Blastochloris viridis: one gene and its partner. The main gene of each other region encodes a partner of the protein of the gene in region 2 in a complex. Links are inferred from orthologs where the notes say so. Each region holds a gene or a part of one and is shown on either strand. Other genes may lie near its edges.

Region 1 (3,448 bases), 360 kb from region 2 along the record:
CGGCGACGACGCCGGATCCAAGCACGGACTGCAGGCCCTTTTCGACGCCCGGCAGGTATTCCTTCGGAACCGAGCCACCAACGACCTTCGATTCGAACTCGAAGCCCTTGCCCGGCTCGTTCGGCTCGCACACCAGCTTGACGCGGGCGAACTGCCCAGTGCCGCCGGTCTGCTTCTTATGCGTGTAGTCGATCGTGGTCGCCCGCGTGATCCGCTCGCGATATGCCACCTGCGGCGCACCGATATTCGCGTCGACCTTGTAGGTGCGGCGCAGAATGTCGACCTTGATGTCGAGGTGCAGCTCGCCCATCCCCTTGAGGATGGTCTGGCCGGACTCCTGATCGGTCGACACGCGGAAGGACGGATCCTCCGCTGCCAGCTTCTGCAGCGCTACGCCGAGCTTTTCCTGGTCGGCCTTGGACTTCGGCTCGATCGCGATCTCGATGACCGGATCGGGGAACTCCATCTTCTCCAGGATCACCGGCTTCAGAGGATCGCACAGCGTGTCGCCGGTGCGAGCGTCCTTCAGGCCGGCCAGCGCGACGATGTCGCCAGCAAAGGCTTCCTTGATGTCCTCGCGCGAGTTCGCATGCATCAGCAGCATGCGGCCAACACGCTCGCGCTTCTCCTTGATCGAGTTGAGAAGCTGCATGCCGCTCTCGAGCTTGCCCGAGTAGATGCGGCAGAAGGTGATGGTGCCGACGAACGGGTCGTCCATGATCTTGAACGCGAGCACGGAGGTCGGCTCGTCGTCGGACGGATTGCGGACAACCTCTTCCTCGTTGCGCGGGTCGGTACCGCCGATGGCACCGCGATCGAGCGGCGACGGCAGAAAATCGACCACCGCATCGAGCAGCGGCTGCACGCCCTTGTTCTTGAACGCCGAGCCGCACAGCACCGGGTTGAACGTCCGGGTGACCACGGCTTTGCGCACCAGACGCTTCAACGTCGCCTCGTCGGGCTCGACGCCCTCGAGGTAGGCGCTCATCACCTCGTCGTCGAGATCGACCGCAGCCTCGATCAGCTTGGTACGATATTCGGCCGCCTTGTCGGCGAGATCGGCCGGAATGTCGTCCTCGCGATACTTCGCGCCGAGCGCCTCGTCGTCCCAAATGATGGCGCGCATGCGGATGAGGTCGATCACGCCGCGGAAATTGCTTTCCGAGCCGATCGGCAGCTGCAGGCACACCGGCTTGCCGGCGACGCGTGTCACGATGTCGTCGACGCACTTGAAGAAGTCAGCGCCGATCTTGTCCATCTTGTTGACGAACACGACGCGCGGCACGTTGTACTTGTCGGCCTGGCGCCACACCGTCTCGGTCTGCGGCTCGACGCCCTGGTTGCCGTCGAGAACGCACACCGCACCATCGAGCACGCGCAACGACCGCTCGACCTCGATGGTGAAGTCGACGTGACCTGGCGTGTCGATGATGTTCAGACGCTTGCCATTCCAGAAGCAGGTCGTCGCGGCGGACGTGATGGTGATGCCGCGCTCTTGCTCCTGCTCCATCCAATCCATCGTCGCGGCGCCGTCGTGCACCTCGCCGATCTTATGGCTCTTCCCGGAGTAATAGAGGATCCGCTCCGTGGTCGTCGTCTTCCCGGCATCAATGTGGGCCATGATGCCGAAATTGCGGTAGTCCTCGATCGGATGGCTACGGGGCATGAGAATGTCCTCGACGGGCGCGCGCGACCAGCGTCACCAACGATAGTGAGAGAAGGCGCGGTTCGCTTCCGCCATCTTGTGGGTGTCTTCGCGCTTCTTAACCGCGTTGCCGCGATTGTTGGAAGCATCGAGCAACTCGGCCGACAAGCGGTCGATCATTGTCTTTTCGTTGCGGTTGCGCGAAGCGCCGATGATCCAGCGGAACGCCAGAGTCTGGCGACGCTCCGGCCGAACCTCGACCGGCACCTGATAGGTGGCACCGCCGACGCGCCGCGACCGCACTTCGATCGCAGGCATCACGTTTTCGAGCGCCTGCTGAAACACGCCGAGCGCGTTCGCCTTGGCGCGTCCTTCGATCACATCGAAGGCGCCATAGACGATCTGCTCGGCAACCGACTTCTTGCCCTGCTTCATGATCGAATTCATGAAGCGCGAAACGACGACATTCCCGAACTTAGGATCGGGAAGGACTTCGCGGCGCTCGGCACGATGACGACGGGACATCGTTGGCTCCCTTACTTCGGCCGCTTGGCGCCGTACTTCGAACGGCGCTGCTTGCGATTCTTGACGCCCTGGGTGTCGAGCACACCGCGCAGGATGTGGTAGCGCACGCCCGGCAAGTCCTTCACGCGGCCGCCACGGATCATCACCACCGAGTGCTCTTGGAGGTTATGACCTTCGCCCGGGATATACCCGATCACCTCGAAGTGGTTGGTGAGGCGAACCTTCGCGACCTTGCGGAGGGCCGAATTCGGCTTCTTCGGCGTGGTCGTGTAGACGCGCGTGCAGACCCCGCGTTTCTGCGGGCTGCCCTCCAGATGGCGGGCCTTTTCGCGATAGACGCTCGCCACGCGGGGCTTGCGGATCAGCTGGTTGATCGTCGGCATGGTTCGCCTTCGGACCCTTTTGTTTCGTCTCTCGACCGAACTCACCCGCGACGGCGGGTGTCATACCCGCAATCGCGAAACGGCCGCCCATGTTCGAACAGCCCAAACGCCGTAAACGCCGCCCGCCATTTGGCGGAGAGCGTTTCGCTGCAAAAGAGGACCGCAGCAGAAATTCCACTGCGTTCATGCAACCTGGGGCTTGCGCCTGGTTTCAGCTTTCGCCGGCTACTGCGACAGCGTCTCGGATCCCTGCGTCCACGCTAGGCGCGCGGATCGGGCGGAACCGACCGCCTGTCGAAAGTCCGGCGTTTCTAGAAGCTGTGCTGCGAGGCGTCAAGCCTGAAAACGCTTGGAAACCATCCCGGTCGGACGATCGATGCATTCCGCCGCCATTTCAGGTGGTATTTACTCACGCCCCAGGTGCACGGCAGCTATGCCCGCCTCGCCTTAAGCCGCCTTTGGGTGCCTTCACCGCGCCAAACCGGCCGGAATTTCCCGCGAAACGGTTAATTTTGCGCCAACTCACCGCTGCATTTGGAAACGATTCTTTCCTGAGACGGAATCGTCACCGTTGCGACCAAAGCCCGCACGGAGGGGGAATCGCGGCCTCGCCGGTCACAATGACCCCCGCCAATGCTGATCGGCGCCGCTAACCCTCGTGCCGGATGATTCGAAATGCGCAGATGATTCGAAGAAAATCCCGGCGCAGACGCAACGTTCCGATTCGAAGCAGGTGCTTTCACTGCAGCCGGTGCTGACGGGCGATCAGCTTCCTGACGTTATAGACCGCGACCGTCGAGTCGTTGACGCGGCGATAATCCAGGCAAATCTCGTTCTCCTTCGGCCGATCGAACCGACGGCAGAACTGATTTCCGCGAACGGTCCAGATTCCATT
Region 2 (3,699 bases):
GCCGGCGCCGCGAACGGACGGTCAGGACGCCTTGAGGTCCTTGGCGGCCTCGTCGGGACGCTTGTCGATCACCTGATCGACCAGACCGAAATCCTTGGCGACCGACGAGGTCATGAAGTTGTCGCGCTCCAGCGCGTCCTCGATTTCCTTCACGGTGCGGCCGGTGTGGTGAACGTAGATCTCGTTCAGCCGGCGCCGCAGGCTCTCGATCTCGCGCGCGTGAATCAGGATGTCGGAGGTCTGACCCTGGAAGCCGCCGGAGGGCTGGTGGACCATGATGCGGGCATTCGGCAGCGCAAACCGCAGCCCGGCCTCGCCCGCCGCCAGCAGCAGCGAGCCCATCGACGCCGCCTGACCGACGCACAGCGTCGAGACCGGCGGGCGGATGAACTGCATGGTGTCGTAGATCGCCAGTCCCGACGTCACCACCCCGCCCGGCGAGTTGATGTACATCGAGATTTCCTTCTTCGGATTCTCGGCTTCCAGGAACAACAACTGGGCGACGATGAGCGTGGACATGCCATCCTCGATCGGGCCCGTGATAAAAATGATACGTTCCTTCAGCAGGCGGGAGAAAATGTCATAGGCCCGCTCGCCGCGGTTGGTCTGCTCGACCACCATCGGGACGAGGTTCATATAGGTTTCGATGGGGTCGCGCATCGTGATCCTCGCAATGGCACTGCCGTAAGCTGAAGTGCGCAAGCATGGCCTTGAGCCTCGCTCGCGCAGTCCGGAAGGGTGGTGCCGTCGGCAGGAATTTCAAGTACTGCCGGCCGACGGCCGTCCGCGAAACATCGCATGAGTCGGCGCGTGCGGACCTCACCCGGCCAGCTTATCGGCGTCCTCTTCGCGGAACAATTCTTCCTTGCTCACCCGCTTCTCGGTCACCTGAACCAGCGTCAGCAGGTGATCGACCACCTTCTCCTCGAAGATCGGCGCGCGCAGGCTGGCCAGAGCGTTCGGATTCTTGCGGTAGTAGTCCCACACCTGCTGCTCCTGACCGGGGAAGCTGCGGGCGCGCTCGACCAGCTGGCGGGTGACCTCGTCGTCGGTCACCTTGATCTCAGCCTTGGTTCCGAGCTCCGCCAGCACCAGGCCGAGGCGGACACGACGCTCGGCAATCTTGCGATACTCGGCGCGGGCGGCCTCCTCGGTGGTGTCTTCATCCGCGAAGGTCTTGCCGGCCTGCTGCATCTCGCTGGTGATCTGGCCCCAGATGCTGTCGAATTCCTGGGCCACCAGGCCGTCCGGCAGCGCGAAGCTGTGACGCTCGTCGAGCGCATCGAGCAGCGCCCGCTTGACCCGGGCGCGGGACAGACCGTCGCGCTCGCCGCTCAGGCGGTTGCGGATGGCATCCTTGAGGCCGTCGAGGGTATCGATTCCGAGCGTCTTGGCGAAGGCATCGTCGACCTCGACCACGCCGGGAGCGGCGATCTCGGTGCAGGTCACCTCGAACGCGGCATCCTTGCCGGCGAGGTGCGGCGCCAGATAGTTGGCCGGGAAGGTGACGTTGACGGTGCGGGTCTCGCCGACCTTGATGCCGATCAGTTGCGGCTCGAAGCCCGGGATGAAGGTGTCGGAGCCCAGCACCACCGGCACATCCTCGGCAGTGCCGCCATCGAACGGCTCGCCGCCGATGGTGCCCTTGAACGAGATCGTCACCCGGTTGCGCGGCTCGGCCGCGCTGCCCTCCGGACGGGTCTCATAGGGCCGGTTCTGGTCGATCAGGCGGTCGATCGCCTGATCGACGTCGGCGTCTTCGACCGGCGCCACCGGCTTTTCGACCGCAATGGCGGTGAAATCGGCCAGCACGATCTCGGGCAGGACCTCCAGCGCCACGGTGTAGGTGAGGTCGGCCTGACCCTCGACCGCGGCCTGCACCGCGTCCTGGTTCTCAGGGAAGGTCACCTTGGGCTCGAGTGCGAGCTTCAAGCTGTTGTCGGCGACGATCTGGCTGTTGGCCTCGGCCACCGCCTGCTCGATCACCTCGACCATCACCGAGCGGCCATAGAGCCGCTTGAGGTGGGCCAGCGGCACCTTTCCGGGCCGAAAGCCGTTGATACGGACTCGGTCCTTGAGTTCCTCGATGCGGGAGATGGCGCGACGGTCGAGGTCGCTGGCCTCGAGAACCACGCGGAACTCGCGCTTCAGGCCTTCGTCAACGGTTTGGGTTACCTGCATGGTCGCGCTCTTTCGAATCGAAGGTCTGTCCCGCCCCGCGCGGGTCAAGCACTGGCCGCTTTTCCCAAGGTTAAAGGGCGTCACGACCCGACTTCGCGGGAGATGGTGCGGGCGGAGGGGCTCGAACCCCCACGACTTTCGTCACTGGAACCTAAATCCAGCGCGTCTACCAGTTCCGCCACGCCCGCAACGACACGGGCTCGCGCTCGTGGTCGGTCGGGAGGCGGCTTATAGCACGCACTTCCCCCGATTCCAGCGGGAAATGCGGCAAGACCGCCACGACCAACAGCGAAGACGGCGCGTCCCGCCACGATCGATGACATAACACGGCGCCGCCCGAGCCTGAACCCAGAGATGCCGAATGACCCAACGCCGTATGTCCCGCCGCATCGTGCTGGGCGGCGCCCTCGTCTGGCTGGTCGCGCTTGCGCCGAGCCGGCCGTCCGCCGAGCCGGCCGCACCGGAGCGGACGCCGCGCCGCCTTGCGCTGCGGCCGGCCAGCGCCGCGCTGCGCGGCGCCGATTCGCCGCCGACGCCAGCGTGGGGATTCGACGGCGCGGTGCCCGGCCCGGTGCTGAAGGTGCGGCGCGGCGGCGAAGTCTGGGTCACCGCCGCCAACGAACTGCCCGGGCCCACCGCCATCCACTGGCACGGCCTGCGCATCGACAACCGCATGGACGGCGTGCCGCACCTCACCCAGCCGCCGATCGCCCCCGGCGCCAGCTTCGACTACCGCTTCACCTGCCCGGACGCCGGCACCTTCTGGTACCACACGAACAGCGTCGAGCAACTCGGCCGCGGCCTCGCCGGCGCGCTGATCGTCGAGGAGGACACGGCGCCGGCGGCCGACCACGACCTCGTTCTTCTGCTGCAGGACTGGCTCATCACCGCGGCCGGCGCCCTCGACTCCACGGTCGCCGAGCCCGGCACCGCCGGCCGGGTCGGATCGCTCGCCACCCTGAACGGCCAGCCCGGCCAGGACGTTGCCGTGAAGGCGAGCGACCGCGTCCGCCTGCGCCTGATCAACGCCACCACGGCGCGCATCGCGGCGCTGACGTTCGAGGGCGGCCTCAAGCCCGTGGTGGTCGCAGTCGACGGCCAGCCCGCCGAGGTGTTCGAGCTCGGCCGGCCGACCCTTGCCCTGCCGCCCGGCGCCCGGGTCGACGTGATGGTGGACATGCCGGCCGCCGCGACCGATGCCTCGCCGCCGGCCATCCGGCTGCGCGGCTACGGCACCGACGCGGTGCTGGCGCGCTTCGTCATCGATCCCGGCCCGCCGCGGCGACCCGATCCGCTCGGCAAGGTCGCGGAGCTGCCGGCCAATCCCCTGCCCCGCACCATCGAGCTGACGGGCGCCCTCCGCGCCGAACTGGTGATGGACGGCGGCGGCCAGGAGTCCGCGCTCGCGCCGGCGAAGGAGCCAACCCGCGAGCGCCCCCCGACTGCTGCAAAGGATTCCGCTGCAAAGGACAAGGAGCCGCCGAAGACGACGGTCGCCAGGCCGCCGGCGTGGGCCTT

The links. The genes of interacting proteins can lie anywhere in the genome.
Region 1: the proteins of tig (region 2) and rpsG are in contact, whole or in part, in a crystal structure (PDB 3GTY), measured with the Thermotoga maritima proteins. The link is inferred for Blastochloris viridis from one-to-one orthologs. Residues at the interface, in WP_004081061.1 of Thermotoga maritima: Glu122, Val124, Val129, Leu130, Tyr133, Glu188, Gly259, Ile262, Tyr263, Glu266, Ser270, Glu273, Gln274, Glu277, Arg308, Gln311, Ile312, Ser315, Tyr316, Glu325, Arg329, Arg336, Leu363, Phe366, Trp367, Arg373, Leu377, Arg381, Leu384, Glu387; in WP_004081843.1 of Thermotoga maritima: Lys34, Lys52, Lys55, Glu59, Arg62, Gln63, Glu66, Asn67, Lys69, Val71, Arg95, Ala109, Lys110, Lys111, Gly112, Arg113, Pro114, Glu117, Glu121, Ile124, Ala125, Tyr127, Asn128, Asn129, Thr130, Gly131, Lys135, Asp139, Arg142, Met143.

The regions. Positions count from the first base shown.
Region 1 is NZ_CP012946.1:1,502,185-1,505,632, reverse strand. The notes cover bases 436-3,179. They hold rpsG (30S ribosomal protein S7), read right to left. Parts: upstream 2,171-3,179; coding sequence 1,700-2,170; downstream 436-1,699. Other genes in these bases: rpsL (30S ribosomal protein S12), read right to left, coding at 2,182-2,553; fusA (elongation factor G), read right to left, coding at 436-1,666. In the rest of the region: more of fusA, read right to left, coding at 1-435; BVIR_RS06650 (hypothetical protein), read right to left, coding at 3,293-3,448.
Region 2 is NZ_CP012946.1:1,139,277-1,142,975, reverse strand. The notes cover bases 1-2,995. They hold tig (trigger factor), read right to left. Parts: upstream 2,182-2,995; coding sequence 820-2,181; downstream 1-819. Other genes in these bases: BVIR_RS05065 (multicopper oxidase family protein), read left to right, coding at 2,543-2,995; BVIR_RS05080 (ATP-dependent Clp protease proteolytic subunit), read right to left, coding at 22-660. In the rest of the region: more of BVIR_RS05065, read left to right, coding at 2,996-3,699. UniProt on the Bacillus subtilis protein: Involved in protein export. Acts as a chaperone by maintaining the newly synthesized protein in an open conformation. Functions as a peptidyl-prolyl cis-trans isomerase.